Regions from separate parts of the Bradyrhizobium manausense genome, predicted to be linked through region 1. Evidence: predicted binding sites of a transcription regulator. Region 1 holds the regulator's gene; the other holds the start of a gene.

Evidence for each region. The regulator PhoB, encoded in region 1, activates phosphate uptake and scavenging genes when phosphate is short. The targets are predictions, from matches to a motif close to TGTCATNNANCTGTCAT.
Region 2: JQ631_RS12840 (DUF47 domain-containing protein) is a predicted target of PhoB. The motif match lies at 8,167-8,183, and genes of this name have one in related genera.

What each region holds. Positions count from the first base shown of each region.
Region 1 covers NZ_JAFCJI010000001.1:3,555,444-3,570,242, reverse strand. Annotated here, with positions in the region: gene pstS (phosphate ABC transporter substrate-binding protein PstS) at 1-130, shown strand, start outside; gene pstC (phosphate ABC transporter permease subunit PstC) at 281-1,270, shown strand; gene pstA (phosphate ABC transporter permease PstA) at 1,272-2,117, shown strand; gene pstB (phosphate ABC transporter ATP-binding protein PstB) at 2,114-2,935, shown strand; gene phoU (phosphate signaling complex protein PhoU) at 2,947-3,663, shown strand; gene phoB (phosphate regulon transcriptional regulator PhoB) at 3,686-4,399, shown strand; gene JQ631_RS17070 (GcrA family cell cycle regulator) at 4,498-5,010, opposite strand; gene JQ631_RS17065 (aspartate aminotransferase family protein) at 5,468-6,670, shown strand; gene argF (ornithine carbamoyltransferase) at 6,670-7,593, shown strand; gene JQ631_RS17055 (Hsp33 family molecular chaperone) at 7,862-8,869, shown strand; gene apaG (Co2+/Mg2+ efflux protein ApaG) at 8,909-9,313, opposite strand; gene JQ631_RS17045 (OpgC domain-containing protein) at 9,483-10,739, shown strand; gene JQ631_RS17040 (SGNH/GDSL hydrolase family protein) at 10,739-11,509, shown strand; gene JQ631_RS17035 (SGNH/GDSL hydrolase family protein) at 11,530-12,531, shown strand; gene JQ631_RS17030 (O-succinylhomoserine sulfhydrylase) at 12,652-13,848, opposite strand; SAM riboswitch at 13,921-14,000, opposite strand; gene JQ631_RS17025 (2'-deoxycytidine 5'-triphosphate deaminase) at 14,081-14,799, shown strand, end outside.
Region 2 covers NZ_JAFCJI010000001.1:2,684,581-2,699,379, reverse strand. Annotated here, with positions in the region: gene JQ631_RS12890 (sulfite exporter TauE/SafE family protein) at 1-718, opposite strand, end outside; gene JQ631_RS12885 (TetR/AcrR family transcriptional regulator) at 722-1,354, opposite strand; gene JQ631_RS12880 (tRNA-binding protein) at 1,553-1,924, opposite strand; gene JQ631_RS12875 (ArsC family reductase) at 2,035-2,400, shown strand; gene JQ631_RS12870 (hypothetical protein) at 2,397-3,047, opposite strand; gene JQ631_RS12865 (ABC transporter ATP-binding protein) at 3,388-4,143, shown strand; gene JQ631_RS12860 (ABC transporter ATP-binding protein) at 4,136-4,882, shown strand; gene JQ631_RS12855 (ABC transporter substrate-binding protein) at 4,943-6,163, shown strand; gene JQ631_RS12850 (branched-chain amino acid ABC transporter permease) at 6,236-7,099, shown strand; gene JQ631_RS12845 (branched-chain amino acid ABC transporter permease) at 7,101-8,069, shown strand; gene JQ631_RS12840 (DUF47 domain-containing protein) at 8,226-8,870, shown strand; gene JQ631_RS12835 (inorganic phosphate transporter) at 8,885-9,889, shown strand; gene sugE (quaternary ammonium compound efflux SMR transporter SugE) at 9,882-10,196, opposite strand; gene JQ631_RS12825 (peptide chain release factor 3) at 10,356-11,978, shown strand; gene JQ631_RS12820 (UCP034077 family protein) at 12,080-12,658, shown strand; gene JQ631_RS12815 (NnrU family protein) at 12,729-13,313, shown strand; gene JQ631_RS12810 (class I adenylate-forming enzyme family protein) at 13,387-14,799, shown strand, end outside.

The DNA of each region.
Region 1 (14,799 bases):
AGCGCTGAAGTTCTTCAAGTTCGCCTTTGAAAAGGGTGCAAAGTCTGCCGAGGAACTCGACTACATCCCGATGCCCGACAGCGTCGTGAAGCTGATCGAGAAGAGCTGGTCGGCTGACATCAAGAGCTAATCCCTCAGCTCTCTGGACGCGGTGCGGCTTCTCACGGCCGCATTGCGGGCCACGCGACTTTTCGGCCCCGGATCAGCCTCGCGGCTCTATCCGGGGCACGACACCAAACAAAAGCGTGTATTCTTGGTATAGGGGATCGGCGTGGCAGAAATGGCCGTTCAGAGCGATGTAATCGACGACGCCGGACCTTACGATCGCGCCAAGGCCTTGAGCGCGTTCAAGCTCGGCGATGTCACCTTCTACTGGATCACGCGGCTCAGCGCGATTTCGGTGCTTCTCATTCTCGGCGGCATCATCGTTTCGCTGATCGTCGGCGCTATCCCGGCGATGAAGGAATACGGCTTCGCGTTCCTGTGGACGCAGCGCTGGGCGCCGTCGGCCGATCCGCCGGTGCTCGGCGCGCTCGGGCCGATGTACGGTACGCTCGTCACCTCCTTCATCGCGATGCTGATCGCCATTCCGGTCGGTCTTGGCATTGCGATCTTCCTCACCGAGCTCTGCCCGCAATGGCTGCGCCGCCCGATCGGCATGGCAATCGAGTTGCTCGCGGGCATTCCCTCGATCATCTACGGCATGTGGGGCTTCTTCGTGCTGGGACCGTTCCTGGCCAATACCTTTCAGCCCTTCATGATCAAGATTTTTGACGGCGTCCCCGTGCTGGGCGCGATCTTCGCCGGTCCGCCGTCCTATCTCAGCCTGTTCAACGCCGCTCTGATCCTTGCGATCATGGTGCTGCCGTTCATCACCTCGATCTCGGTCGACGTGTTCAAGACGGTGCCGCCGGTGCTGAAAGAGGCGGCCTATGGCGTCGGCTGCACCACCTGGGAAGTCGTGCGCAGCGTCGTGATCCCATACACCCGCGTCGGCATCATCGGCGGCGTCATGCTGGCCCTGGGTCGCGCGCTCGGCGAGACCATGGCGGTGACCTTCATCATCGGCAATTCGTTCCGCATCTCGTCGTCGATCTTCGCACCGGGCACCACGATCTCGGCGGCGATCGCGTCCGAATTCGCCGAGAGCGACGGCCTGCACCAGTCCGGCCTGATCCTGCTTGGTCTGCTGCTGTTCGTGCTGACGTTCTTTGTGCTCGCCGGCGCCCGGCTGATGCTGCTGCGCCTGGAAAAGAAGGCGGGGAAGTAACATGAACCCGATCTATTCGCGCCGCCGCCGCAAGGACATCGTCATTCGCGGGCTCTGCATCGGGGCAGCCGCCTTCGGCGTCACCTGGCTCGCGCTGATCCTGATGACACTGCTTTATAACGGGTTGGCGGGCCTGAACCTCGACCTGTTCATCTCCGACACCCCGCCCCCGGGCTCGACCGAAGGCGGCCTGCGCAACGCCATCGTCGGCTCGGTGATCATGACCGTGATCGGCGTCGGCATCGGCGCGCCGCTCGGCCTGTTCGCCGGCACCTATCTCGCCGAGTATGGCCGCAACGACAAGCTGACCTCGGTGATCCGCTTCATCAACGACATCCTGCTGTCGGCGCCCTCGATCATCATCGGCCTGTTCATCTACGGCGCGGTGGTGGTGCCGATGCGCGGCTTCTCGGCGATCGCAGGCTCGCTCGCGCTCGCCGTCATCGTGATCCCGGTGGTGCTGCGCACGACCGAGGACATGCTGCTGCTGGTGCCGAACGCGTTGCGCGAGGCGGCCTCCGCGCTCGGCCTGCCGCGCTCGCTGGTGATCAAGCGGATCGCCTACCGCGCCGCGCGCTCCGGCCTCATCACCGGCGTGCTGCTCGCCACCGCCCGCGTCGCCGGCGAGACCGCGCCGCTGCTCTTCACCGCGCTGTCGAACCAGTTCTTCAGCCTCGGCCTGAACAAGACGATGGCGAACCTGCCTGTGACCATCAACAATTTCGTCCAGAGCCCTTACGCCTATTGGAAGCAGCTCGCCTGGAGCGGCGCGCTGCTGATCACCCTCACTGTGCTTGCCTTGAACATTGGCGCGCGCATTCTCGGCGCCGAGAGGACTGCAAAATGACCGATCTTTCCGTATCGATGAGTGCGTCCGGCGGACTGCCCCAGGCGCCGGTGCTGCCCGAGGCGCCTGCCAAGGTAACGGTGCGCAACCTCAACTTCTATTACGGTGAGCACCACGCGCTGAAGAACATCAATCTGGCGCTCGGCACCAACCGTGTCACGGCCTTCATCGGCCCGTCCGGCTGCGGCAAGTCGACCCTGCTGCGCATCTTCAACCGGATGTACGACCTTTATCCGGGCCAGCGCGTCATCGGTCAGCTGATGCTCGACCAGACCAATATCCTCGACCCCAAGCTGGACCTCAACCTGCTGCGCGCCCGCGTCGGCATGGTGTTCCAGAAGCCGACGCCGTTCCCGATGACGATCTACGAGAACATCGCCTTCGGCATCCGTCTCTATGAGAAGATCTCGAAGTCCGAGATGGACGACCGCGTCGAGAAGGCGCTGCGCGGCGGCGCGCTCTGGAACGAGGTCAAGGACAAGCTCAACGCCTCCGGCCTGTCGCTCTCCGGCGGCCAGCAGCAGCGTCTCTGCATCGCCCGCACCGTCGCGGTGCGGCCCGAGGTGATCCTGTTCGACGAGCCCTGCTCGGCGCTCGATCCGATCTCGACCGCCAAGGTCGAGGAGCTGATCCAGGAACTGTCCGAGAACTACACGATCGCGATCGTCACCCATAACATGCAGCAGGCGGCCCGCGTCTCCGACAAGACCGCCTTCATGTATCTCGGCGAGCTGATCGAGTTCGACGACACCAGCAAGATCTTCACGTCGCCGACCGACCGGCGCACGCAGGATTACATCACCGGCCGGTTCGGCTGAGGAGACGGAACATGGGTTCTGAACATACCGCAAAAGCTTTCGACACCGACCTCCAGGAGCTCACGCGCCTGGTGGCCGAGATGGGCGGCATCGCCGAGCGCATGATCGTCGATTCCGTCGATGCGCTGATCCGCCGCGACGTCGCGCTCGGCCAGCGCGTGGTCACCATCGATGCGGAGCTCGACGCGCTCCAGAAGAAGATCGAGGAGCGCGCCGTGCTCACCATCGCGCGCCGCCAGCCGATGGCGGTGGATCTGCGCGAGATCGTCGGCGCCATGCGCGTCGCCACCGATCTCGAGCGGATCGGCGACCTCGCCAAGAACATGGGCAAGCGCGTCGCCGCGCTGGAGACGGATTTCCATCCGCTCAAGCTGTTCCGTGGCCTCGAGCACATGACCGATCTCGTTCAGCAGCAGGTTAAGTCGGTGCTGGACGCCTATGCCGCGCATGATCTGCCGGCGGCGATGGCGGTGTGGAAGGGCGACGAGGAAGTCGATGCCATCTGCACCTCGCTGTTCCGCGAGCTCCTCACCTACATGATGGAGGATCCGCGCAACATCTCGTTCTGCATCCATCTGATGTTCTGCGCCAAGAACATCGAGCGGATCGGCGACCATGCCACCAACATTGCCGAGACCGTGTTCTACATGATCGAAGGCCAGGCCATCACCGACAAGCGGCCGAAGGGCGACATGACGACCTTCGCCACGACGGTCCCCAATACCTGAATCCTCAAGGAGCGACGACCCTATGGGCGCACGCATTATGGTGGTTGAGGACGAGGAGGCTCTGACCGAGCTTCTTCGCTACAACCTCGAAGGCGACGGTTATGACGTCGAGACGGTGATGCGCGGTGACGACGCCGACACCCGCCTCAAGGAGCACATCCCCGATCTGATCGTGCTCGACTGGATGTTGCCGGGACTGTCGGGCATCGAGCTGTGCCGCCGGCTGCGGACGCGGTCCGACACCAAGCAGCTGCCGATCATCATGCTCACCGCGCGCGGCGAGGAGAGCGAGCGGGTGCGGGGCCTCGCGACCGGCGCCGACGATTATATCGTCAAGCCGTTCTCGGTGCCCGAGCTGCTCGCGCGCGTGAAGGGCCTGCTGCGGCGCGCCAGCCCCGAGCGGCTGGCAACCGTCCTGGCCTTCGGCGACATCGAGCTCGACCGCGAGAAGCGGCGCGTGGCGCGCTCCGGACGGCCGATCGATCTCGGCCCGACCGAGTATCGCCTGCTCGAGTTCTTCCTGGAGCATCCCGGCCGGGTGTTCTCGCGCGAGCAGTTGCTCGATAGCGTCTGGGGCCGCGACATCTATATCGACGAGCGCACCGTCGACGTGCATATCGGCCGTTTGCGCAAGCTGCTCAATCTCGGCCGCGAGCAGGACCCGATCCGCACCGTCCGCGGCGCCGGCTACGCGCTCGATGACCGCTTTGCGAAGGCGGAGCAGGCATCGAGCTAGCTGCACGCTAGCCAAACAAAAAAGCGCGCCCGGTGGCGCGCTTTTTTATGTCTCGATCGGCCCGGCCTGTGCCGGAACGACGTCGTCCAAGGCTGTGCTCAGCGCGTGCCCGGCTTCGGCGCCGCACGACGGCGATCGGCGGCCGGCTGATACGCCACGCGCGAGTGCTGGGCGCAATAGGGCAGGCCGGAGAGTGCCTTGCCGCCGCAGAAGAAGAAATCCGGGCTCGAGGGATCGCCGACCGGCCAGTGGCAGGTCGCCTCGTTCAGCTCGAGCAGCGATAGCCGCTGGCTCATCGGCACCACGTTGTCGTAGGTGACCGGTTCGGCCTCGACCTCGACCTCGAAGGCCTGCGCCAGCGCGGTGTTGCCGCGTGAGATCGGGCGGCTCACCCGCATCATGTGCTGCGCGGGACGCGCCTTGCGCGGCCGCGGAGCTGCCGAAGACGGGCTCTTGGCGCGGCCGGACAGGCCGAGCCTGTGAACCTTGCCGATCACGGCGTTACGGGTGACATTCCCAAGCTCAGCGGCGATCTGGCTGGCCGAAAGTCCGGCCTCCCAGAGCTTTTTAAGCTGTTCGACGCGATCGTCGGACCAGGTCAAAACCGTCATTGCACCCTTTCCTTCGCCGCGCGCCCGCCATCCTGGGGCCGCACGGCGAATGCCTAAGCTTCGAAAAACCCGTGCCGCCAGAATCCCTTAAGGCTCGCCGGGCGCGATGAGACGCCCGAACGTTTACGCCGGTACAAAGAGGACTCTTGGGATCAGAACCGCTGCACGAGATGTCGTATCTGACAAGCCAAACGCTACAATATGGCGTGACTCGCGCGCAAGAGTCCGCCGACTCGCTTCCACATGTTCCGTGGTGGAAATCCCGCAAATTCGTCACCGCAAGACTACGGATTCAGCGTTTCGCCAGGCTTTCCGGGCGGCATTGACACCCGTTTCACCAGGCCTAAGATGGTCATGCGTGCCGCCCTTAAAAGGCGGCACGTTTCGTTTTCCGGGCCGGTCAATGGTGCGTTGCGCAATGCACGCGTCGTCCGTCCGCAACAATCAAGTGATCGTCATGACCAACAGCGCAGCGCCGCATTTGCTCCCCGTTTTCGCCAGGGCCGACATCGGTTTTGAGCGCGGTGAAGGCGTCTGGTTGATCGCAACCAACGGCGATCGCTATCTCGATTTCACCTCGGGCGTGGCGGTGAATGCGCTCGGCCATGCCCATCCGGCGCTGGTCAAGGCGTTGCAGGAGCAGGCGACCAGGCTCTGGCACATGTCGAACCTGTTCCAGAGCCCGGACGGCGAGAAGCTCGCCCAGCGCCTGTGCAACGAGAGCTTTGCGGACTTCGTGTTCTTCTGCAATTCCGGCGCTGAAGCGCTGGAGGGCGTGATCAAGCTGGTCCGCCATTATCACTTCTCCAAGGGCCATCCCGAGCGCTATCGCATCATCACCTTCGAGGGCGCCTTCCACGGCCGCACGCTGGCGACGCTGGCCGCGACGGGCTCGGCAAAATATCTCGAAGGGTTTGGTCCGCCGATGGAGGGTTTCGATCAGGTCCCGCACGGCGACATCGAGGCCGTGAAGAAGGCGATCGGTCCGCACACTGCCGGCATCCTGATCGAGCCGATCCAGGGCGAGGGCGGCGTGCGCTCGGCGACGCCGACTTTCCTCAAGGCGCTGCGTCAGCTTTGCGACGAGAAAGGCCTGCTGCTTGCGTTTGACGAGGTGCAGACCGGCATGGGCCGCACCGGCGATCTGTTCGCGCACCGCCGCACCGGCGTGACGCCCGATGTGATGTCGCTGGCCAAGGCGCTCGGCGGCGGCTTCCCGATCGGCGCGGTGCTGGCGACCGCTGAGGCCGCCTCCGGCATGGGACCCGGCTCGCACGGCTCGACCTTCGGCGGCAATCCGCTGGCGATCGCGGCTGCGAATGCCGTGCTCGATGTCATGCTCAAGCCCGGCTTCTTCGACCACGTGCAGAAGATGTCGCTGCTGCTCAAGCAGAAGCTCGCCTCCGTGATCGACCGTCACCCCGATATCGTCAGCGAGATTCGCGGCGAGGGGCTTTTGATCGGCATCAAGGCCGTGGTGCCCTCCGGCGATCTCGTCGCTGCGCTCCGCAATGAAAAGCTGCTCACCGTCGGCGCCGGCGACAATGTCGTGCGCTTCCTGCCGCCCCTGATCGTCACCGAGGCCGAGATCGAGGACAGCGTTGCGCGGCTCGAACGCGCCTGCACGGCGCTCTCAGGCAACAAGCGGGCGGCAAGCTGATGAGCAAGACCCCCAAGCACTTCCTCGATATCAACGAGCTGCCGCTGTCGGAGCTCAAGAGCATGCTCGCGGCCTCCTCCGCCATGAAGGCGAAGCAGAAGGCGCATCAGCCGGTGCGGCCGCTCGAAGGCAAGACGCTGGCGATGATCTTCGAGCGTCCGTCGACCCGCACGCGCGTTTCGTTCGATGTCGCCATGCGCCAGCTCGGCGGCGAGCCCATCATGCTCACCGGCGCCGAGATGCAGCTCGGCCGCGGCGAGACCATCGCCGACACCGCGCGCGTGCTGTCGCGCTATGTCGACGCCATCATGATCCGCATCCTCAACCACGAGGCGTTGCTGGAGCTTGCGGCGAACGCGACCGTGCCTGTCATCAACGGCCTGACGCGGCGTTCGCATCCATGCCAGGTGATGGCCGACCTCATGACCTATGAGGAGCATCGCGGTCCGATCGAAGGCCGGACCGTGGCCTGGACCGGTGACGACAACAATGTGCTGGCGTCCTGGGCCCATGCCGCCGAACGCTTCAAGTTCAAGCTCAATGTCGCGACGCCGCCGGAACTCGCCCCGAAGAAGGTGATGCGGGACTTCATCAAGGCCACCAACGCATCGATCGTGCTCGGCACCGATGCGGAAGCCGCCGTGAAGGGCGCCGACTGCGTCGTCACCGACACCTGGGTGTCGATGGGCGACAAGGAAGGCGAGCACCGCCACAACGTGCTGAAGCCCTACCAGGTCAATTCCAAGCTGATGTCGCTGGCCAAGCCCGACGCGCTGTTCATGCACTGCCTGCCCGCCCATCGCGGCGAGGAAGTCACCGACGAGGTGATCGACGGCCCGCAATCGGTCGTGTTCGACGAGGCCGAAAACCGCCTGCACGCGCAGAAGGGCATTCTGGCCTGGTGTTTTGACGCGGTGAAGTAATCTGGCCAGAGGCCCGGTTGCAGCCCCATACACAATTGTCGTTCCGGCGAAGGCCGGGACCCATACCGTGTGAAGTTTCTTATGGCAGGTTGGTCGAGACTGACGGTCTTCGCCAAACTTTGGCCTGTGGTTACGGGTCCCGGATCTGCGCTTCGCTTGTCCGGGACGACAACGAGTTTGAGGTTGCTTCGTAGAACGCTACCTGCACCCGGAACGCACCACCTCGCGCCCCTTCCATTTCCCGCCCTCCGACCCCAGATAGAGCGCCATGGTTTCCCAATCCCCTGACATGAAAGCCGGGCCTGAAGGCCCGGTTCGCGCGCCATCGGCGGTTCCGATCGATGACGCCGTGCTGCCCTACGAGGTCGACGCGCTCGATGTGCGCGGTCGCCTGGTGCGACTCGGCCCTGCGCTCGACGAGATCCTGACCAAGCACGATTATCCCGCACCTGTCGGCAAGCTGCTCGGCGAGGCCATCGTGCTGACGACGCTGCTCGGCTCGGCGCTGAAATTCGAGGGACGCTTCATCCTCCAGGCCCAGACCGACGGTCCGGTGTCGTTCCTGGTGGTGGACTATCAGGCGCCGGACCGCCTGCGCGCCTATGCGCGCTTCGACGCCGAGCGTCTCGGCGACGCCAAGGACTCCGGTACGCTGCTCGGCCGCGGTCATCTCGCCATGACCATCGACCAGGGGCCGGACATGAGCCGCTACCAGGGTCTGGTCGCACTCGACGGCGGCAGCCTCGAGGACGCCGCCCACGAATATTTCCTGCGTTCCGAGCAGATCCCGACGCGCGTGCGCCTTGCGGTCGGCGAGGAATGGCGCTCGAGCGACGGCGGCAAGCATCGCTGGCGCGCCGGCGGCATGCTGATGCAGTTTTTGCCGAAGGCCCCGGAGCGCGCGCGGCAGGCCGATCTGCATCCCGGCGACGCGCCTGACGGCATTGAGGTGCACAGCGTCGCCGAGGACGATGCCTGGGTCGAGGCGCGCTCGCTGATCGAGACCGTCGAGGACGTCGAGCTGATCGATCCCGATCTCTCGGGCGAGCGGTTGCTCTATCGTCTGTTCCACGAACGCGGCGTGCGCGTGTTCAATCCGCTCGTCTTGAAGGCGCAATGCTCCTGCTCACGCGATGCGGTCGCCTCGATGCTGAAGAGCTTTTCGGCGGATGATCGCTCGGCGATGGTCAAGGACGACAAGGTCGTCGTGACCTGCGAGTTCTGCTCATCCGTGTACGAGTTCACGCCGGATGAGGCGGGCGTCGAGGACGCGTAGGCGGTCCATCCACCGTCATCGCGAGTGCAGGGACAGCCCCTAATTCAACACCCGCTTGTTGTCGGGGCTATCCAGCGAAAACGTCGGCACGTTGACCTCGAAGCGTTCGCCGCTTGCGCTGACCATCTGGTAGCGACCGGTCATGAAGCCGGAGGCGGTCGAGAGCGGCACGCCGGAGGTGTATTCGAAGCGCTCGCCGGGCGCGAGTGTCGGCTGCTCGCCGACCACGCCTTCGCCCTTGACCTCCTGCTGGCGGCCGGAGGCGTCGGTGATGATCCAGTGCCGCGTCTTGAGCTGCACGGTCTCATCGCCGGAATTGATGATGACGATGGTGTAGGACCAGAAATAGCGCGAGCGGTCGGCCGACGACTGCTCCGGAACAAAGTTCGGCTCGACGGTCACTTCGATCTGGCGGGTCACGGCGCGGTACATGGCTGCCATCATAACGAAAACCCCGCCGGGAACCAAACCCTGCAGGCGTCCCGGGCGACATCGTCCCGCCAGAATTCACGGGGAAGTAGAACTCAATTGTGATCCGGCCGCTTTGCTAGGCGACAGCCGGACCGGTACACTCCTCAAGCGTCGTGATTTGCGGAAGGGTTTTTGGCCCCCGATGACCATTGCCGATCAAGTGACGGGATCGACGATCGCAGGAACCGCGGAGGCCAAGCCTGCGGGAGCCAAGCCGCGCATTGTTGCGCCGGCCATCACGCTGCCCGCCATCGGCGAGCGTGAGCTCAGGCTCGACCTGTTCCGGGGCCTCGCGCTGTGGCTGATCTTCATCGACCATCTGCCGCCGAATCTGCTGACCTGGTTCACGATCCGCAATTACGGCTTCAGTGACGCCACCGAGATCTTCATCTTCATCTCCGGCTACACCGCCGCCTTCGTCTATGGCCGCGCGATGCTGGAGAACGGCTTCCTCATCGCCACCGCGCGCATCCTGCGGAGGGTCTGGCAGATCTATGTCGCTCATGTCTTCCTGTTCACGATCTTCCTCGCCGAGATCTCCTACGTCGCGACCAGCTTTGAGAACCCGCTCTACACCGAAGAGATGGGGATCATGGATTTCCTCAAGCAGCCCGACATCACCATCGTCCAGGCGCTGCTGCTGCGCTTCCGCCCCGTCAACATGGACGTGCTGCCGCTGTACATCGTGCTGATGCTGGCGCTGCCGCTGATCCTGTGGTCGATGAAGCGGCGGCCCGACGTCACGCTCGCGCTCTCGGCGCTGCTCTACGCGGCGACCTGGGAATTCGATCTTTACTTCTCGGCCTATCCGAACGGCTTCTGGGCGTTCAATCCGCTCGCCTGGCAATTGCTGTTCGTGTTCGGGGCATGGTGCGCGCTCGGAGGTGCACGGCGCATGTCGCGCATTCTGGCATCACCGGTGACGATGTGGATCTCGATCGCCTATATCGTGGCGGCGTTCTACGTGACGCTGACCTGGTACGTGCCGCAGCTGTCGCACTTCATGCCGAAGCGGCTCGAGCAGTGGATGTATCCGATCGACAAGACCGATCTCGACGTGCTGCGCTTCACGCATTTCCTGGCGCTGGCCGCGCTCACCGTACGCTTCCTGCCGCGGGAATGGCCCGGCCTGAAGTCGCCGTGGCTGCGGCCGCTGATCCTGTGCGGCCAGCATTCCCTCGAGATATTCTGCCTCGGCGTCTTCCTGGCCTTCGCCGGCCATTTCATCCTGGCCGAGGTCTCCGGGGGATCAGCCATGCATGCGCTGATTAGTCTCTCCGGAATCCTGATCATGTGGGGCGTGGCCTGGGTGATTTCGTGGTACAAGCGTGTGGCCGACAAGAGCGGTACGAAAACCAAAGCCGCCGCCGGCAACGCCGATCTGGCGGGAGGGGGCTGATGAAGGTGAGGGTTCTCCTGAGCCTGATCCTGTTGTGCGCTGGTCTCGCCGCGCCTTCGGCGCGCGCGGGCGATGCCGTGCCTGCCGCACCCGCTGCCTGCGAATTGCCGCCTTACCTGCTCACCACCGACAGCCAGCTCCACAAGGTCGCCGACACCGTCAAGGCGGGCAAGCCGCTCGAGATCCTGGTGATCGGCAGCCGCTCCACCACCATTCCGGCCCAGGAGGACAGCTCCTATCCGGCGCGCATGCAGGCCATCCTGAAGGACAAGCTGCCGCCTGCGGAGATCGTGCACGTCTCCGTAGAAATACAGAGCAAGAAGACCGCGGAGGAGGCCGCTGGTACCTTCGTTAAGCTCATGGAAGCAAAAACGCCTACTTTGGTCATCTGGCAGACCGGGACCGTGGATGCTATCCGATCCATCGATCCCGATGACTTTCGCGGCGCCGTGACCGAAGGGGTCGCTGCGTTGCAAAATGCAGGGGCTGACGTCGTCTTGATGAATTTGCAGTACAGCCCGCGTACCGAAACCATGATCTCGGCGCCACCTTATCTCGACAATATGCGGGTGGTGGCGCAGGAGCATGATATCCCGCTGTTCGACCGTTTTGCGATAATGCGGCAGTGGAATGATCAAGGTCAGTTCGACCTGTTCAGCCCCTCCCACGGCCCCGAGCTGGCGAAGAAGGTCCATGATTGCCTTGGCCGGGCGTTGGCGCAGTTTGTGATCGACGCTGCCCATTTGGGGCCGGGCCAGCAGCAAAATTGAGAAATTGAGGTCTAGCGTTAATGAGTTCTCTCCGCCCTTTTTGCCTGTCGACATGGCTGGCTGCGCCCGCAGCGGCGGCGCTGCTGATGTTGACGCCCTTTGCGCAGACGCCGGCGCGCGCGCAAACGGCGCAGGCGACGCCCGCGCCGCAGTCGGCCGCTGATCCCGCACCGGTCTCACCGTCGCAAACCACGGTTGCAGCGACCACCCAGCAGTCCACCGAGCCGCGCGGTCTCACCTCGCGCGCCATCGACAAGGTGAAGCAGGTCGCGAAATCCGCCGGCGACATTTTCAGCCGCGTGCCGTGCCTGTCGCCGAAGGGCGGCGTGAAGGCGATGGGCTCGTTGCCGCATGTCGCGAACAAGCTGATCGCCGGCCGGCCTGTCGTGATTGTCGCTTTCGGTTCGTCGTCGACCGCGGGCTACGGCGCGACCTCGCCCGACTTCAACTATCCGAACCGTCTCGCTGCGCAGCTGCGCCGGCAATATCCGACTGCCGATATCTCCGTCATCAACGCTGGCGTCGGCGGCGAGGATGCGCCCGAGATGATGAAGCGCCTCCAGAAGGAGGTGATCGATGTGCATCCGGATCTCGTGATCTGGCAGGTCGGCACCAACGCGGTGCTGCGCAATCTCGATCCCGGCGATACCGCAAAGCTGGTCGAGGACGGTGTTACCCGCATCCAGGCTGCCGGCGACGCAGACGTCGTGCTGGTCGACCCGCAATATTCACCGCGCGTCACCGAGCGTCCCGAAAGCGCGAGCAAGATGGTGAAACTGCTCGGCAAGGTCGCCGAGCTCCGTCACATCGGTATCTTCCCGCGCTTCGAGGTGATGCGCGACTGGCACGAGAAGCAGTCGCTTCCGGTCGAGAGCTTTGTCATCGCCGACGGCCTGCACATGAACGATTGGGGCTACGCCTGCTTCGCCCAGCTGCTCGGCGACGACATCATCCGCTCGGTCGGGCAGATCAAGCTCGGCGTGAACGTGCCCGCCGACGTGCGGACCTATCGGCCGATGTAACCCCGCTGCCGTAGGGTGGGCAAAGGCGCGAAGCGCCGTGCCCACCATCTGTCTGTGAGTCTCGCGATAAAGGCACGTGGGTACGCTTCGCTTTGCCCGCCCTACGAGACCTCCATTGCCTCACGCCTTCTCCAGCGCCGCAGTCAGATCCTCGATCAGATCATCCGCGTGCTCGAGCCCGGCCGAGAAGCGAATGAATCCTTCGCCGATCCCGAGCTCGGCGCGCACGTCCGGCTTCAGCCGCTGATGCGTCGTCGTCGCGGGGTGCGTGACAAGGCTCTTGGCATCGCCGAGATTGTTCGAGATTTTTGCGAGCTTCAGCTCGTTGAGCACGCGGAACGCAGCCGCCTTGCCGCCCTTGACCTCGAAGCCGACCAGCGTCGAACCGCCGCGCATCTGCTTCTTCACCAGCGCGGCCTGCGGATGATCATCGCGGCCCGGATAGACCAGCCGTGCGATCTTGGGATGGCTCGCCAGCACGTCGGCGATGCGCGCCGCGGTGTCGGTCTGCGCGCGCACGCGCACGCCGAGCGTCTCCAGGCCCTTGAGCAGGACCCAGGCGTTGAACGGCGAGATCGACGGACCGGTCTGGCGCATGAAATTGTGGATGTGCTCGGCGATGAAGGCCTCCGACGACAGGATGATGCCGCCGAGACAACGGCCCTGGCCGTCGATGTGTTTGGTCGCGGAGTAGACGACGACGTCGGCGCCGAGCGCGAGCGGGCTCTGCCAGATCGGCGTCGCGAACACGTTGTCGACCACGAGCCGCGCGCCGCCTGCGTGCGCGATCTCGGCAATGCCGGGAATGTCGAGCACGTCGAGCGTTGGATTGGTCGGGCTCTCCAGGAAGAACGTCTTGGTGTTGGGTTTCACCGCGCGCTGCCATTCATCGAGATTGGCACCGTCGACCAGCGTGGTCTCGATGCCGTAGCGCGGCAGCAGATCCTGCACGACGTAGAGACAGGAGCCGAACAGCGCGCGCGATGCCACCACGTGGTCCCCGGCTTTCAGCGGCGCCAGGATCGCGGTCGTCACCGCGGCCATGCCGGTTGCGGCCGATCGGGCGGCCTCAGCGCCTTCGAGCTCGATCATGCGGCGCTCGAACATCGCGATCGTCGGGTTCGAGTAGCGCGAATAGATGAAGCCGGGGTCCTCGCCCTTGAACCGCGCCTCGCACTCCTCGGCGCTGTTGTAGACATAGCCCTGGGTCAGGAACAGCGACTCCGACGTCTCGCCATATTGCGAGCGCAGGGTGCCGGAATGGACCAGACGGGTTTCGGGACGATATTGCGCGGCGGACGCCGGGGACTTCGACATAGGACCTCCTCTGCGTGACCATCTGAAAATGGTCACAAAAAAACCGGCCTGGATAACTTCCACGGGCCGGGATCACAGAGGTCCCCGGCCTGTTTAGCGACTTATTTAACGTGGCTGCAAGCCGGCCGGCTCAAATCACCACGGGATAAGTGATGCTCATATTCCGCAATGGCCTTTCCGTCAAGGCGTCCATCGGATAGCCGTAAAAGGCTAGTATTTCCGGCATGTCCGGATGCATTTGACCCCAGATGAGGACCCCCGGTTGACGTTCACGGTCGCGCCCGACGCCAATGGTATCCTGCCCGACCGCATGATCGCGGCGATGGCGGAAGCGGGCCTCATCCTGCCCGCATACGATTTCGTCGAAAGCCAGATCCAGCCGGCAAGCCTCGATCTCCGCCTCGGCGACATCGCCTATCGCGTCCGTGCGAGCTTCCTGCCTGGTCCGGGCGCCACGGTCGCCGAGCGCATCGATCAGTTGAAGCTGCATGAGTTCAGCCTCGCTGATGGCGCGGTGCTGGAGACCAATTGCGTCTACATCGTGCCGCTGCTGGAAAGCCTTGCGCTGCCGCCGGAGATCGTCGCGGCCGCCAATCCCAAAAGCTCGACCGGCCGCCTCGATGTCTTCACCCGCGTCATCGCCGACGGCACTCGCCGCTTCGACATGATCGGCGCCGGCTATCACGGTCCGCTCTATGCCGAGATCAGCCCGAAGACGTTTCCGGTGCTGGTGCGCGAAGGCTCGCGGCTGTCGCAGGTTCGCTTTCGCACCGGTGACGCCATCCTCGATGCCGACGCGCTCGAAAGCTTGCATGCCTCCGAGCGTCTCGTCGACATGGATGATGCCGATCTTGCCGGCGGCGTGGCCGTCTCGGTCGATCTCTCCGGCGAAAAGGGCACTGGCTTCGTCGGCTACCGCGCCAAGCGCCACACCGGTGTGGTCGATGTCGA
Region 2 (14,799 bases), 870 kb from region 1:
GCAGCACTGCTTTGCTGACGCGGTTGGCTGCGCGGGCGCCGAGATCGGTGCCGACCCAGAGACCGGCAATGATGCCGATGATGGCCGGCCAGCCGACCATCAGGCCCTTGCTCCAGTAGATCCAGGCCGCCGGAATGTTGGTCGGAATGACCGAGAAGATCAAGCTGACGAGTTGCGCCTGATGCTGCGGCACGCGCAAGCCTGCGGCGAGACCGACCGTGATCGCGAGTCCGCCGCCGATTCCCATGAAGCCGGAGGAAAAGCCGGCAAGTGCGCCGATGAGGAGCAGGGGGACCCAGGGCACTTGGTCGCTATCGTCGGCGTGGCTGCTACCGTCCTTGCGGTCACGGCGCAGGATCAGGAGCGCGATCAGCGCAACGAGATAGACGACATAGGTCCATTGCAGGACCGCGTCGGGCACGGCGGCCGCGGCATAGCCGCCGCCCGTGCCGCCGACGAGAAATCCGACGCCGATCCAGACGATCCATGTCAACGGGCTGCGATTGCCGTTTTGCCAGTAACGGCGCACGCCGGCGAGGCCCGTCGGCGGGATCTGCGTGATCAGCGAGGTGCCCTGGGCCACGTGTTGCTCAGCACCGAGCAGCAGCACGCAGAAGATGACAAGGCCACCGCCAGGGCTCGTACCCATGAAGCCCGAGGTCAGTCCGCCGATAAGACCGACACCGGCGCCGGCAACGAGGTCGTGAATCCAGGGCATCGCTTACGTCCTCGCCCGTCGCTTGATGTCGGGTTTGGCCGCACGAAAGCTGTCGATGACGGCTGTGACGGCCCCCATGCAGGCCGCGACGTCAAAATCCTCGCCCCAGCTTTTTTGCAGCACAAAGCCCTGGAAGATCGCGATCAGCACACGTGCGATCGAATCGGCGCCGATGTCGCGCTTGATGAGGCCGTCGTGCTGGCCGCGCTCGACCAACGCCACGATCAACGCACGTGGCATGTCGATTCCTTCGACGACGCTGCTGCGGACACGGCGGTTGCGCAGCGCCTCGGACCAGCCATGGATGCCGACCCGGCGCCGCGCTTCGCCCGCCGGATCGGTGAGCCATTGCGCGTAGACGCGGACCAGCGCGTGCAGTCCCTCGATCGGATCACCGGATCCCTGCGCCACCGAGTTGAGCACAGCCTCGCGGCGATGCCGGTCGTCGGCGAGGGCCTCGATCAGATCGTCCTTGGCCTGGAAGTAGAGATAGACTGCGCCATGGCTCAAGCCCGACCGCTTCACGATGTCGGCCATGCCGGTCTGGTGAAATCCGTCTTCGGAGAAGCAGGCCAGCGCCGCTTCGAGGATTTGCTGACGCCTGTCTTCACGCTTCTTGTCGCTGATCTTGGGCATCCGTCCCGTCCGTAATTAACTGACAGATCGATCGTTTTTGAGGAGAAAGCCAGAACAGTCTTTTTAAAGCCGGCCAATATAAAAAACGATCAGTCAGTCATTTTTATTGGCAAAAGAGATTTTGGTCAAGTCCCGGCGGCTGCGCCGTAGAACGAGGATGAAGCGATAGGCGGCGCCCGGCCGCCGAAGGCGATGCCGCTAGAACAGCCGTCCGCCGTTAGGCACCGGCTTGCCCGGCTGCATCAGCACGACCTTGCCCTCGGCATCGGGAAAGCCGAGCGTGAGGACCTCCGAGACGACTGGCCCGATCTGGCGCGGCGGGAAATTGACGACGGCGGCGACCTGCTGTCCGACCAGCGTCTCGAGCGGATGGTTTTCCGTGATCTGCGCCGAACTCTTGCGCACGCCGATGGCCGGGCCGAAGTCGATCCACAGCCGCCACGCAGGCTTGCGCGCTTCGGGAAACGGCTTGGCATCGACGATGGTGCCGACGCGGATATCGACCGCGAGGAACGTGTTGAAGTCGATCGTAGGTGAGGCGGATGCGGCGGGATCGTGGGTAACGTGCATGATGCGTCCGTTCAAGAATGTCGAAAGCGTCGTTCGCAATATTGTCGCGCGATCAGGAGTTTCGTACAACGCCCGCGGGATCACGATACGACGCATGCGCGAGGACCGTCTTGCCCAACATCATCTACGGCATCAAGAACTGCGACACCATGAAGAAGGCGCGCGCCTGGCTCGACACCCATGGCGTTGCTTACGAGTTCCACGATTACAAGGCCGCCGGCGTGGAGAAGGACAAGCTCAAGCATTGGAGCGACAAGCTCGGCTGGGAGACGTTGCTCAATCGCGCCGGCACGACCTTCAAGAAGCTGCCCGATGCCGACAAGGAAGGCCTGACCGAGAAGAAGGCACTGGCGCTGATGTTAGCGCAACCATCCATGATCAAGCGGCCTGTGCTCGAAATCGGCGGCAAGCTCTTGGTCGGCTTCAAGCCCGATATCTACGCCAAGGAAGTCGGCGCTACCGCGCGCAAGAGCTAGTTCAGCTCGATGATCTCGGCGGTGACATCAGGACTATCGGACTGATCGGCGAATTCCACGACGTCGGCCGCCGCGATGCGTCCGGGGGCGCGGTGAAACAGGTCGTGGTCGATCACTGTGCGCAGTTTCGGCCGCGGCAGCGCGTCATTTCCGCGCAGCAGATTCTTGATCTCGAAGCCGCCGTCCTCGCAGAAGGTCTTGAGCGAGGCGATGATGTGGCTGACCTTGCCGTCGGTCAGGAAGGGCAGCAGCAGCCGTTCATAAGCGACGACACGGTCGTAGATGTCGTCGACGTCGGCAACGCTGTACACCGGAAGCCCGCGCACCACGCATTCATGATAGATCGGCATCACGAAAGGCGCGAGCCGCGGCCCGACATAATCCTCCAGCAGAACGCCCTTGCCGGTATGGCCGTAAGCGCGCGAGATCCGCGTGCCTTCGCTCTGGATGATCAGGCGTGGCGTCGGCGTCGAATTGTCCACCGTGTAATAGATGAGATCGGACAGCTCTTCCTCGAGGCGCGCGGGTTGATACTCCCAGATCGCCGGTGCAACCTGCTGGCGCGCATAAAGTCGCAGCCACGTGTTGAGGAGATCACGCTGCCTGATCGATTTGACGACGGAGGGAGCGGCGCTTGCGAAATCCAAAGCAATATTCCCGGCGAATGAAACCCGCGCATGATCGCCGCGGCGGGAAAATTTTTGATGAAGGCTGGCGCGCGGGACCAAAGACCGTTAACGACGACTTGATGACCGGTGTCTTGCGAACCGGAAGGCCGGCAGGCGACATCGCAAAGCCTCCAACTAAGGGAGCATAAGACTCCCGGCCAGAGGCCTGACCTGCTCAGCTTTCCGCCTTGCCTAACCCCCGTCACCTCCGGCATATTCCGCGCCCGGAGGCGGCGTTCCGGGATAGGCTCCAAGGCCTCCGGAAAGTCGAAGTCACAAGGACAGCCACGCGCATTTGTGCGGGCAGGGGGAAATCTGTTTGGCCGATGAGTTCATTCTCGAAACGGAAGGCTTGACCAAGGAGTTTGCGGGCTTCTTCGCCGTCCGCGACGTTGCGCTCAAGGTTCGCCGTGGGAGCATTCACGCGTTGATCGGCCCGAACGGTGCCGGCAAGACGACGTGCTTCAATCTTCTGACCAAGTTCCTCAAGCCGTCTGCCGGAAAGATCCTGTACAAGGGACAGGACATCACCGCGATGGCGCCCGCTGACGTGGCACGGCTGGGACTGGTGCGTTCGTTCCAGATCTCGGCGGTGTTTCCGCATCTCACCGCGCTGGAGAATGTTCGTGTCGCGCTCCAGCGGCAGCACGGCAGCTCCTTTGATTTCTGGCGCTCCAAGTCCGTGCTCAATCGATTCAACGACCGCGCGCGCGAGTTGTTGAACGATGTCGGCCTCAGCGAGTTTGCCAACACGCCTGCGGTCGAGATGGCCTATGGACGCAAGCGCGCGCTCGAGATCGCAACCACGCTCGCACTCGATCCGGAAATGATGCTGCTGGACGAGCCGATGGCCGGCATGGGGCACGAGGACATCGACAAGATCGCCGCACTGATCAAGCGGATCTCGGCGAAATATACCATCCTCATGGTCGAGCATAATTTGAGCGTCGTTGCCAATCTTTCCGACATCATCACGGTGCTGACGCGCGGGCAGGTGCTTGCGCAGGGCCATTATTCCGAGCTCACCAAGGACGAGCGCGTCAAGGAAGCCTATCTGGGAGCCGGTCATGCCTGAGACTGCAATGGCCGAGGCACCAGTGAAAGCTGCAACCGGCGGCAATGTCCTTGGGGTCCGCAACCTCGAGGCCTGGTACGGCGAATCTCACATCCTGCACGGGATCAATTTCGACGTGAATGCGGGCGAGGTCGTCACGCTGCTCGGGCGCAACGGCGCCGGCAAGACCACCACGTTGAAGTCGATCATGGGCATCATCGGCAAGCGTGCCGGCTCGATCAAGTTCAACGATCAGGAGATCATCCGCGCGACCTCCGACAAGATCGCGCGCATGGGTGTCGCGTTCTGTCCCGAAGAGCGGGGGATTTTCTCCAGTCTCGACGTGCGGGAAAATTTGATGCTGCCGCCGGTGGTGCGCCCGGGCGGGTTGCCGCTCGAACAGATCTTCGATCTGTTTCCGAACCTGAAGGAGCGGCTCAGCAGCCAGGGCACCAAATTGTCCGGCGGCGAGCAGCAGATGCTCGCGATCGCGCGCATCCTGCGCACCGGCGCGAGCTTCCTGATGCTGGACGAGCCGACCGAAGGTCTTGCGCCCGTCATCATTCAGCAGATCGGCCACACCATTGCGCGGCTCAAGAAGGAGGGCTTCACGATCCTTCTGGTCGAGCAGAACTTCCGCTTCGCATCCACCGTTGCCGACCGTTACTATGTGGTCGAGCACGGCAAGATCATTGACGGATTTTCCAATGCGGAGCTTGCCGCCAACATGGACAAGCTCCACACCTATCTCGGCGTCTAGGCCGCCCAAAGTGGAACGGCCAATAGAAACGACGACGAGAGAATTTACGAGGGAAGTCACATGAAAAAGTCGATTGCATCGTTGTTGCTCGGCACGGCGTTGGCCGTGACCACCGCTGGCGCCGCCTTCGCACAGGACAAGACGGTCAAGATCGGGGCGCTGTCCGATCAGTCCGGTCTCTATGCAGACCTCGGCGGACCCGGCTCGACGCTCGCGGCCCAAATGGCCGTCGAGGATTCCGGCCTCACGGGCAAGGGCTGGAAGATCGACATCATCTCCGGCGACCACCAGAACAAGCCTGACATCGGCACTGCGATCGCGCGGCAGTGGTTCGACGTCGACAAGGTCGACATCATCGTCGACGTGCCGAACTCGGGCGTGGCGCTCGCCGTCAACAACGTCGTCAAGGAAAAGAACGGCGTCTACATCAATTCGGGTGCGGCGACCTCGGACCTCACCAATGCGCAGTGCTCGCCCAATACCGTGCACTGGACCTATGACACCTACATGCTGGCCCACACCACGGGTCAGGCGCTGGTGAAGGCCGGCGGCGATACCTGGTTCTTCCTGACCGCCGACTACGCCTTCGGTGCGGCGCTCGAGCGCGACACGACAGCCGTCATCACCGCCAACGGCGGCAAGGTCGTCGGCGGCGTCAAGCATCCGCTCAACACGCCGGACTTCTCGTCCTTCCTGCTCCAGGCTCAGGCCTCCAAGGCCAAGATCATCGGCCTCGCCAATGCCGGCGGCGACACCACCAACACGATCAAGCAGGCAGCCGAATTCGGTATCGTCAAAGGCGGCCAGAAGCTCGCCGCGCTGCTGCTGTTCCTCACCGACGTCAAGGCGATCGGGCTCGAGACCGCGCAGGGCCTCAACTTCACCGAGACGTTCTATTGGGACATGAACGACAAGACCCGTGCCTTCTCCAAGCGCTTCGCCGAAAAGATGAAGAACAGCGCTCCGCCGACCATGGTGCAGGCGGGCGTTTATGCGGGCGTGCGCCACTATCTCAAGGCGCTGGAAGCGCTCGGCGGCAATCCGCATGACGGCGTCAAGGTCGTCGAGAAGATGAAGTCGATGCCGACCGAGGACGATCTGTTCGGCAAGGGCGAGATCCAGCCGAACGGCCGCACCATCCACAACGCCTATCTGTTCGAAGTGAAGAAGCCCTCCGAGTCCAAGGGACCGTGGGATTTCTACAAGCTCGTGGGCACTGTGCCGGGCGAGCAGGCCTTTACGCCGCTCTCCGAGAGCAAGTGCGCGCTGCTTAAGAAGTAAGACCAACAGTCCGCCGGCTGCCAGCCGGCGGACGCTACTTTGGGAACGCCGAAGGGACTGGGTGCTGGATCGATGCAGGCTCTCTACGCACAGCTACTGGTGGGACTGATCAACGGCTCGTTCTACGCGCTGCTCAGTCTCGGGCTCGCCGTCATCTTCGGCATGCTCAACATCATCAATTTCGCCCATGGCGCGCTCTACATGATGGGCGCCTTCGTCGCCTATTTCCTGCTGAACCTCGGCGGCATCAATTACTGGTGGGCGCTGCTGCTTGCGCCGATCATCGTCGGCATCTTCGGCATGCTCCTGGAGCGGACCATGCTGAAATTCCTGACCGGGCTCGACCACCTCTACGGCCTGCTGCTGACGTTCGGCATCGCGCTGATCGTGCAGGGCGTGTTCCAGAACTATTTCGGCTCTTCCGGCCTGCCTTATTCCATCCCGGACCAGCTCAAGGGTGGCTTGAATCTCGGCTTCATGTTCCTGCCGATCTATCGCGCTTGGGTCGTCGTCTTCTCACTGTTCGTCTGCATCGCCACCTGGTTCCTGATCGAGAAGACGCGGCTTGGTGCTTACCTGCGTGCAGCGACTGAAAATCCGACGCTGGTGCGTGCCTTCGGCATCAACGTACCGCGCATGATCACGCTCACGTACGGCCTCGGCGTCGGCCTTGCCGCGCTCGCCGGCGTGCTCTCGGCGCCAATCAACCAGGTGCGGCCGCTGATGGGCGCCGACCTCATCATCGTGGTGTTCGCGGTGGTGGTGATCGGCGGCATGGGATCGATCATGGGTTCCATCATCACCGGCTTCGCACTCGGTGTGATCGAGGGCCTGACCAAATATTTCTACCCCGAGGCCTCCAACACCGTCGTGTTCGTGCTGATGGTGCTGGTGCTCTTGGTGAAGCCAACGGGATTGACGGGAAGGGCGGCCTGATATGACAGCCTTGACGGACGACACGCTGACGGTAACCCCGCGCGCGATGCGCGACGAGATGATCTTGTTTGTGGTGATGGCGCTGCTGCTTGCGTCGGTGCCTTTCACGGGAGTCTATCCGTTCTTCGTGATGCAGGCGCTGTGCTTTGCGCTGCTTGCCTGCGCGTTCAATCTCCTGATCGGCTACGGCGGCCTGCTGTCGTTTGGCCATGCGATGTTCATGGGCACTGCCGGTTATTGCAGCGCGCATGCCCTAAAGGTCTGGGCGCTGCCGCCCGAACTTGGCGTGCTCGTCGGCGTCGCCGCGGCGTTCGGGCTGTCGCTCATCACCGGCTACATCTCGATCCGCCGGCAGGGCATCTACTTCTCGATGATCACGCTGGCGCTGTCGCAGCTGCTGTACTTCATCTATCTCCAGGCGCCGTTTACCCATGGCGAGGACGGCATCCAGGGCATTCCGCAGGGGCACATGTTCGGCATCTTCGATCTGTCGAAGCCGACCGTGCTCTACTATGTCGTGCTGGTCGGCTTCCTCGCGGGCTTCCTGCTGATCTACCGCATCATTAACTCGCCCTTCGGTGAGGTTCTGAAGTCGATCCGCGAGAACGAGCCGCGCGCGATCTCGCTCGGCTACCGGACCGACCAGTACAAGTTCCTGGCGTTCGTCCTGTCGGGAACGCTGGCAGGCTTCGCCGGCGCGCTGAAAGTGTTCGTGGCGCAGAACGCCTCGCTCACCGACGTGCACTGGTCGATGTCGGGCGAAGTCGTGCTCATGACGCTGGTCGGCGGTCTCGGAACCATCTTCGGCCCCGTGGTCGGCGCCTTCGTGATCATCGCCATGCAGCAATATCTGGCGGGGTTCGGCCAGTGGGTGACGGTGATCCAGGGCTCGATCTTCGTGATCTGCGTGCTCACCTTCCGCCGTGGCATCATCGGTGAAATCGCGCACTACTTCCGGCGGTCGCTATAAGTAGCTGATATAACGTATGTTTTATTGGTTTGCGAATCCGGTGGATGATCCGGCTTCGCGGGCGTGAGATGACACGCGCGCCAGGCGAAAATGGTCTATGACGGTTTTGTGACGGTCCGTTCGGGCCGGGCTATTTCCAACCGGTAGACCAGTCCCATGATGCGATGGTTTCGCGCTTTCCTCCCGAAGGAAGAACGGTTCTTCGACCTGTTCGACCGCCACGCCCAGACCGTGATCCAGGGCTCGATCGCGCTCCAGGGCGTGCTGAACGGGGGCGAAGAGACGCCGGTCTACTGCCAGCGCGTCAGCCAGTTCGAGAACGATGCCGACAACATCACCCGAGAGGTGCTGACGGCGGTGCGTCGCACCTTCATCACGCCGTTCGACCGCGGCGACATCAAGAACCTGATCACCTCGATGGACGACGCCATCGACCAGATGCAGCAGACGGCGAAAGCCGTGATGTTGTTCGAGGTCCGCACCTTCGAGCCGCCGATGCGCGAGATCGGTGCGCTGCTGATCGAATGCGCGAATCTGGTTGGACGGGCGCTGCCGCTGATGCAATCGATCGGGCCGAACGTCGCGATGCTGACCGCGATCACGGAAGAGCTGACCAAGCTCGAGGGCCGCGTCGACGACCTGCATGACATCGGTCTGAAGGAGCTGTTCCTCAAGCATCGTGACGGCAGCGCCATGAACTTCATCGTCGGCGCCGAGATCTACGACCATCTCGAAAAGGTTGCCGATCGCTTCGATGACGTGGCGAACGAGATCAACAGCATCGTCATCGAGCAAGTGTAGGGCAGGGCCGCGCTGTGGATGCTGCGTTGGGTCTTCCCGTCCTGGTCGGACTGATCGCCGTCGCACTGCTGTTCGACTTCCTGAACGGCCTGCACGACGCCGCCAATTCGATCGCGACCATCGTCTCGACCCGCGTGCTGCGGCCGCAATTCGCGGTGATCTGGGCCGCGTTCTTCAATTTCGTCGCCTTCATGGTGTTCGGCCTGCACGTTGCCCAGACCATCGGCACCGGCATCATCGATCCCGCGATCGTCGACGCCCAGGTGATCTTTGCCGCACTTGTCGGCGCCATCGTCTGGAATCTGGTGACCTGGGCGCTCGGCATTCCGTCCTCGTCCTCACATGCGCTGATCGGCGGCCTCGTCGGCGGCGGCATGGCCAAGGCCGGAATCCATGCGGCCGTGTGGAGCGGATTGACCAAGGCGGTGCTGGCGATCGTGCTGTCGCCGCTGGTCGGCTTCCTGCTCGCGATGATGCTGGTCGCGATCGTGTCGTGGCTCTCGGTGCGCTCGACGCCGTTCGCGGTCGATCGCGCCTTCCGCATCCTGCAATTCGCCTCCGCCTCGCTCTATTCGCTCGGACATGGCGGCAACGACGCGCAGAAGACCATGGGCATCATTGCCGTGCTGCTCTATTCACAGGGCCATCTCGGCAATGAATTTACGGTGCCGTTCTGGGTGGTGTTGTCCTGCCAGGCCGCGATGGCTCTGGGCACGTTGATGGGCGGCTGGCGCATCGTCCGTACCATGGGCCTGCGCATCACCAAGCTGACGCCGATGCAGGGATTTTGCGCCGAGACCGGTGGCGCGGCCACCCTGTTCATTGCGACCTTCCTCGGCGTTCCCGTCTCGACCACCCACACCATCACTGGCGCCATCGTCGGCGTCGGTGCGGCCCGCCGCGTCTCGGCGGTGCGCTGGAACGTGGCGAGCTCGATCGTCTATGCCTGGGTGATCACGATCCCGGCCTCAGCCATCGTCGCCGCGCTGAGCTGGTGGGCGGTCCAGATCTTCAAGTAACGAGCTTCAGCCCGACGATGCCGGCCACGATCAGTCCGATGCTGGCGAGGCGGAGCGCGGTGGCGGGCTCGCCGAACAGGTAGATGCCGAGCGTGGCGGTGCCGACCGCGCCGATGCCGGTCCAGACCGCATAGGCGGTTCCGACAGGCAGGGACTTCAGTGCGAGACCGAGCAGGATCACGCTGCCGGCCATGGCCGCAAGCGTGATCACGGAGGGAACCAGCCTGGTAAAACCCTCGGTATATTTCAGGCCAATCGCCCAGGTGATCTCGAGAAGACCGGCAACGAACAGGATGCTCCAGGCCATGACGACCCTCCATTCAAGGCAGGGTCGTCCCCGCTAGGCCAATATGCTGATGAGCAAGGAGGTCGTCCTCCCGGAGGCCGATATGGGGCTGGCCGAAGGGCTGCGCAATCACCAAATGAGGCTTGATCCGGCCCATTTTCCCTGCCAAACGCTCCCGCCATGTCCGACATTGCCGCCACCACAGCCGAATCGCCGGCCCGTTCCCCGCTTGCCGCAGAAGTGTCGCGGCGGCGCACCTTTGCGATCATCTCGCACCCTGACGCCGGCAAGACCACGCTGACCGAAAAGCTTCTCCTGTTCGGCGGCGCCATCAACCTGGCCGGCCAGGTCAAGGCCAAGGGCGAGCGGCGCAACACCCGTTCGGACTGGATGAAGATCGAGCGCGAGCGCGGCATCTCGGTCGTGACCTCGGTGATGACCTTCGAGTTCGAAGGCCTTGTGTTCAACCTGCTGGACACGCCGGGCCACGAGGACTTTTCGGAAGACACCTATCGCACGCTCACCGCCGTCGACTCTGCCGTCATGGTCATCGACGCGGCCAAGGGCATCGAGGCGCGGACACGCAAGTTGTTCGAGGTGTGCCGCCTTCGCGACATCCCGATCATCACGTTCATCAACAAGATGGATCGCGAGAGCCGTGACGTGTTCGAGCTGCTCGACGAGATCGAGAAAACGCTGGCGCTCGACACCACGCCGATGACCTGGCCGGTCGGCCGGGGTCGCGACTTCCTCGGTACCTATGACGTCGTCAATGGCGGCGTACGCCTGCTCGAAGGCGGCGGCGCCAAGACAGGTGCCGCGCAGCAGATCGAGATCGAGGAACTGGCCAAGCTCAACGCCAATCTCGATGTGTCGGCGGTGAAGGACGAGCTTGAACTCGTCACCGAGGCCTCAAAACCGTTCGAGCTCGATGCGTTCCGCGAGGGCCATCTGACGCCGGTTTACTTCGGCAGCGCGCTGCGCAATTTCGGCGTCGGCGACCTCCTGGAAGGCCTCGGCAAGTTTGCGCCCGAGCCGCGTGCGCAGGACAGCGACCAGCGCAAGGTCGAGGCCACCGATCCGCGCATGAGCGCCTTCGTGTTCAAGATCCAGGCCAATATGGATCCGAACCACCGCGACCGCATCGCGTTTGCGCGCCTCTGCTCCGGCAAGCTCAGCCGCGGCATGAAGGCCAAGCTGGTGCGCACCGGCAAGAGCATGCCGCTGTCGAGCCCGCAATTTTTCTTTGCCCAGGACCGATCGGTGGCGGACGAGGCCTTTGCAGGCGACGTCGTCGGCATTCCCAATCACGGTACACTGCGCATCGGCGATACGCTGACCGAGGGCGAGGATTTCAATTTCGTCGGCGTGCCGAGCTTCGCACCGGAAATCGTCCGCCGCGTCCGCCTCACCGACGCGATGAAGGCGAAAAAGCTGAAGGAAGCGCTCCAGCAGATGTCGGAAGAGGGCGTTGTGCAGGTGTTCCGGCCGCGCGACGGCGCACCGGCATTGGTCGGCGTGGTCGGCGCGCTGCAGCTCGACGTGCTCAAGGCACGGCTGGAAGCGGAATATTCACTGCCGGTCGAATTCGAGGTGAGTGAGTTCCAGCTCGCGCGCTGGGTCTCCTCGGAGGATCGCAAGAAGCTCGACACCTTCATCGCGGGCAACACGTCGAGTATTGCCGACGACGTCGACGGCGACCCCGTGTATCTCGCCCGGAACGAGTTCTATCTCGGCTATACCAAGGAGCGCGCCGAGGGCATCGAGTTCACCAACGTCAAGGACGTCAAGCGGAAGGGGTAGGGCGCCCCATCCTTTCGCACGCGAGCATGTGAACGGGCGCAGGCTTGACGCTGTCACGAACGGTGCCACCTTTCGCCGACGTGGCATCGCGAGCTCAAAGCATGTGGCGCGGCATTCTCGTTCTCACACTGTTGGCGATATCAACCTTCACCGCCGACGCGCAGCGTCGCCAGATCAATCCGATCCCGTTTGCGCACGAGCCGTGTAGTGTGCTCGACGGCCGGCCCTGCACGCCGTCCTATTGCAGTCCGCTCGAGCCCGGCCCCTGCATTCCCGAGATCGACTATCCCTATGGCCAGAACCTCCAGCTCACGATCGAGAGCGTGCCTGCGGAGGCTGATCGGGCCAAGTATCAAAAGCCGGATCACGATCTCGATACGATCGGTGATCTCTTTGCGGAGCTGCGCACATGCTGGTCACCGCCATCGGACAACGCGCGCGCAGGCATGCAGATGGCCGTCCGTTTCAGCTTCAATAAAGCCGGCGGCCTGATCGGTCCGCCGCGGCTGACCTTTGCGACTGCGGGCGTCCCCGCCGATACGCGAACCACCTACCTCAAGGCGATCAATTCATCGCTGAACGCCTGTCTCCCGTTGAAGTTCACCAGCGGCCTTGGTGGCGCTTTGGCCGGACGGCCCATTGCGATCCGCTATGTCGACAATCGAGAGCTCGGAAGGTAGCGCGTCAGTTGCGAGCGGCGGCCAATCAATGATACCTCAGAGCTGGGGCGCTGGTTGAGGGGAGGATGTCGTGGGTCTGCTGGTCATGATCCTGGGGCTGGTGCTGTTTTTCGCCGCCCATGTTTTCACAACGAAACGTGATGCGCGCGCACAGGCGATCGCGCGGCTGGGCGAGGGGACCTACAAGATCCTGTATTCGGTCGTCTCGCTCGCGGGACTGGCGTTGATCGTCTGGGGCTTTGGCCATTATCGTGCGACCGGCTGGATCGACGTCTGGCATCCGCCGAAGGCGATGAAGCACATCACGGTGGCGTTGATGCTCCCTGCCGTCATTCTGGTGGTCGCGTCCTACCTGCGCGGTCGCATCTATGCGACGCTGAAACATCCAATGCTCGCAGGTATCAAACTGTGGGCGGCGGCGCACCTGCTCGCCAATGGCGATCTTGGCTCCATCATCTTGTTCGGCTCCTTCTTGGGCTGGGGCGTCTATGACCGCATTTCGCTGAAGCATCGCAAGGATGCCGGCGGCCCGCCGATTCCGGTGGGCGGCGTCACCAACGATCTGATCGCAGTCGCGGTCGGCATCGTCGCTTACCTGGCGCTGGCGTTTGCGTTCCATCCTGTCGTGATCGGCGTTCCCGTGATGGGCGGATAGCCGATCAGCGCAAGACATCACCTCCGTGCTCATGCGCGGAAGGTGACAAAAGCAACAAGCCGAGGACCCTCCGATGGACTGGTCGCAATCTCAGATCCCGCCGATGCGGTTCGAGGCGCGTTTTGGTGATCGGGTGGTGCCGGCCTTCATTGATCGGCCGGCCAGTCTCTGGGCGATGATCGCGGCGGCTTCTGCGCGCAATCGTGACAGCGAAGCGCTCGTCTGCGGTCATATCCGGTTGAGCTGGCGGCAGGCGGTGGAGCAGGCCGCACGGATAGCATCGGGCTTTCGCAAGCTCGGCCTGCAACGCGGCGACCGCGTTGCGATCCTGCTCGGCAATCGCATCGAATTTCCGCTGCTGCTGTTCGCCGCCGCGCATGAGGGGCTGGTCACCGTGCTGCTCAGCACGCGCCAGCAGAAGCCGGAGATCGCCTATGTGCTCTCCGATTGCGGCGCCAGGATATTGATCCACGAGGCTGCGCTCGCCGATCGGCTGCCTGACGCGCAGGATGTTCCCGGTGTGGTTCACCGCATTGCCGTCGACCACGATCCGGCTCTGTCGCGCTTCGCGATACTCGCCGACAATGCCTTGGCGCCGGCACCGGTTGAGGTGAACGAGGAGGACACCGCGATGATCCTCTACACCTCGGGCACGACAGGCAAGCCGAAGGGCGCGATGCTGGCCCATTGCAACATCGTGCATTCCTCGATGGTGTTCGTGTCCTGCCTGCAACTGACGGAAGCTGATCGGTCGATCGCAGCCGTTCCGCTCGGGCACGTCACGGGTGTCGTCGCCAACATCACGACGATGATCTGCTGTGGCGGCGCGCTGATCATCATGCCGGAGTTCAAGGCGGCCGACTATCTCAAGCTCGCCGCGCGCGAACGTGTCACCTACACGGTGATGGTGCCGGCGATGTACAATCTCTGCCTGCTCCAGCCGGATTTCGACAGCTACGATCTCTCGAGCTGGCGCATCGGTGGTTTTGGCGGCGCACCGATGCCGGTCGCAACCATCGAGAAGCTCAAGGCAACGATTCCCGGCCTGAAGCTCGCGAACTGCTACGGCGCGACCGAGACGACGTCGCCCTCGACGATCATGCCGGGCGAATTGACGGAAAGTCATATCGACAGTGTCGGTCTGCCGTGTCCCGGCGCGCGCATCGTTGCGATGGGTGCAGATGGGCGTGAACTGCCGCCCGGCGAGATCGGCGAGCTCTGGATCCAGAGTGCCTCGGTCATCAAGGGCTATTGGAGCAACCCGAAGGCCACGGCCGAGAGCTTTACCGCCGGCTTCTGGCATTCGGGCGATCTGGGCTCGGTCGACGCCGAAGGCTTTGTTCGCGTGTTCGACCGGCAGAAAGACATGATCAATCGCGGCGGCCTCAAGATCTATTCGGCCGAAGTCGAATCCGTGCTGGCCGGCCATCCCGCCGTGGTCGAGAGCGCGATCATCGCAAAGCCATGCCCGGTGCTGGGTGAGCGC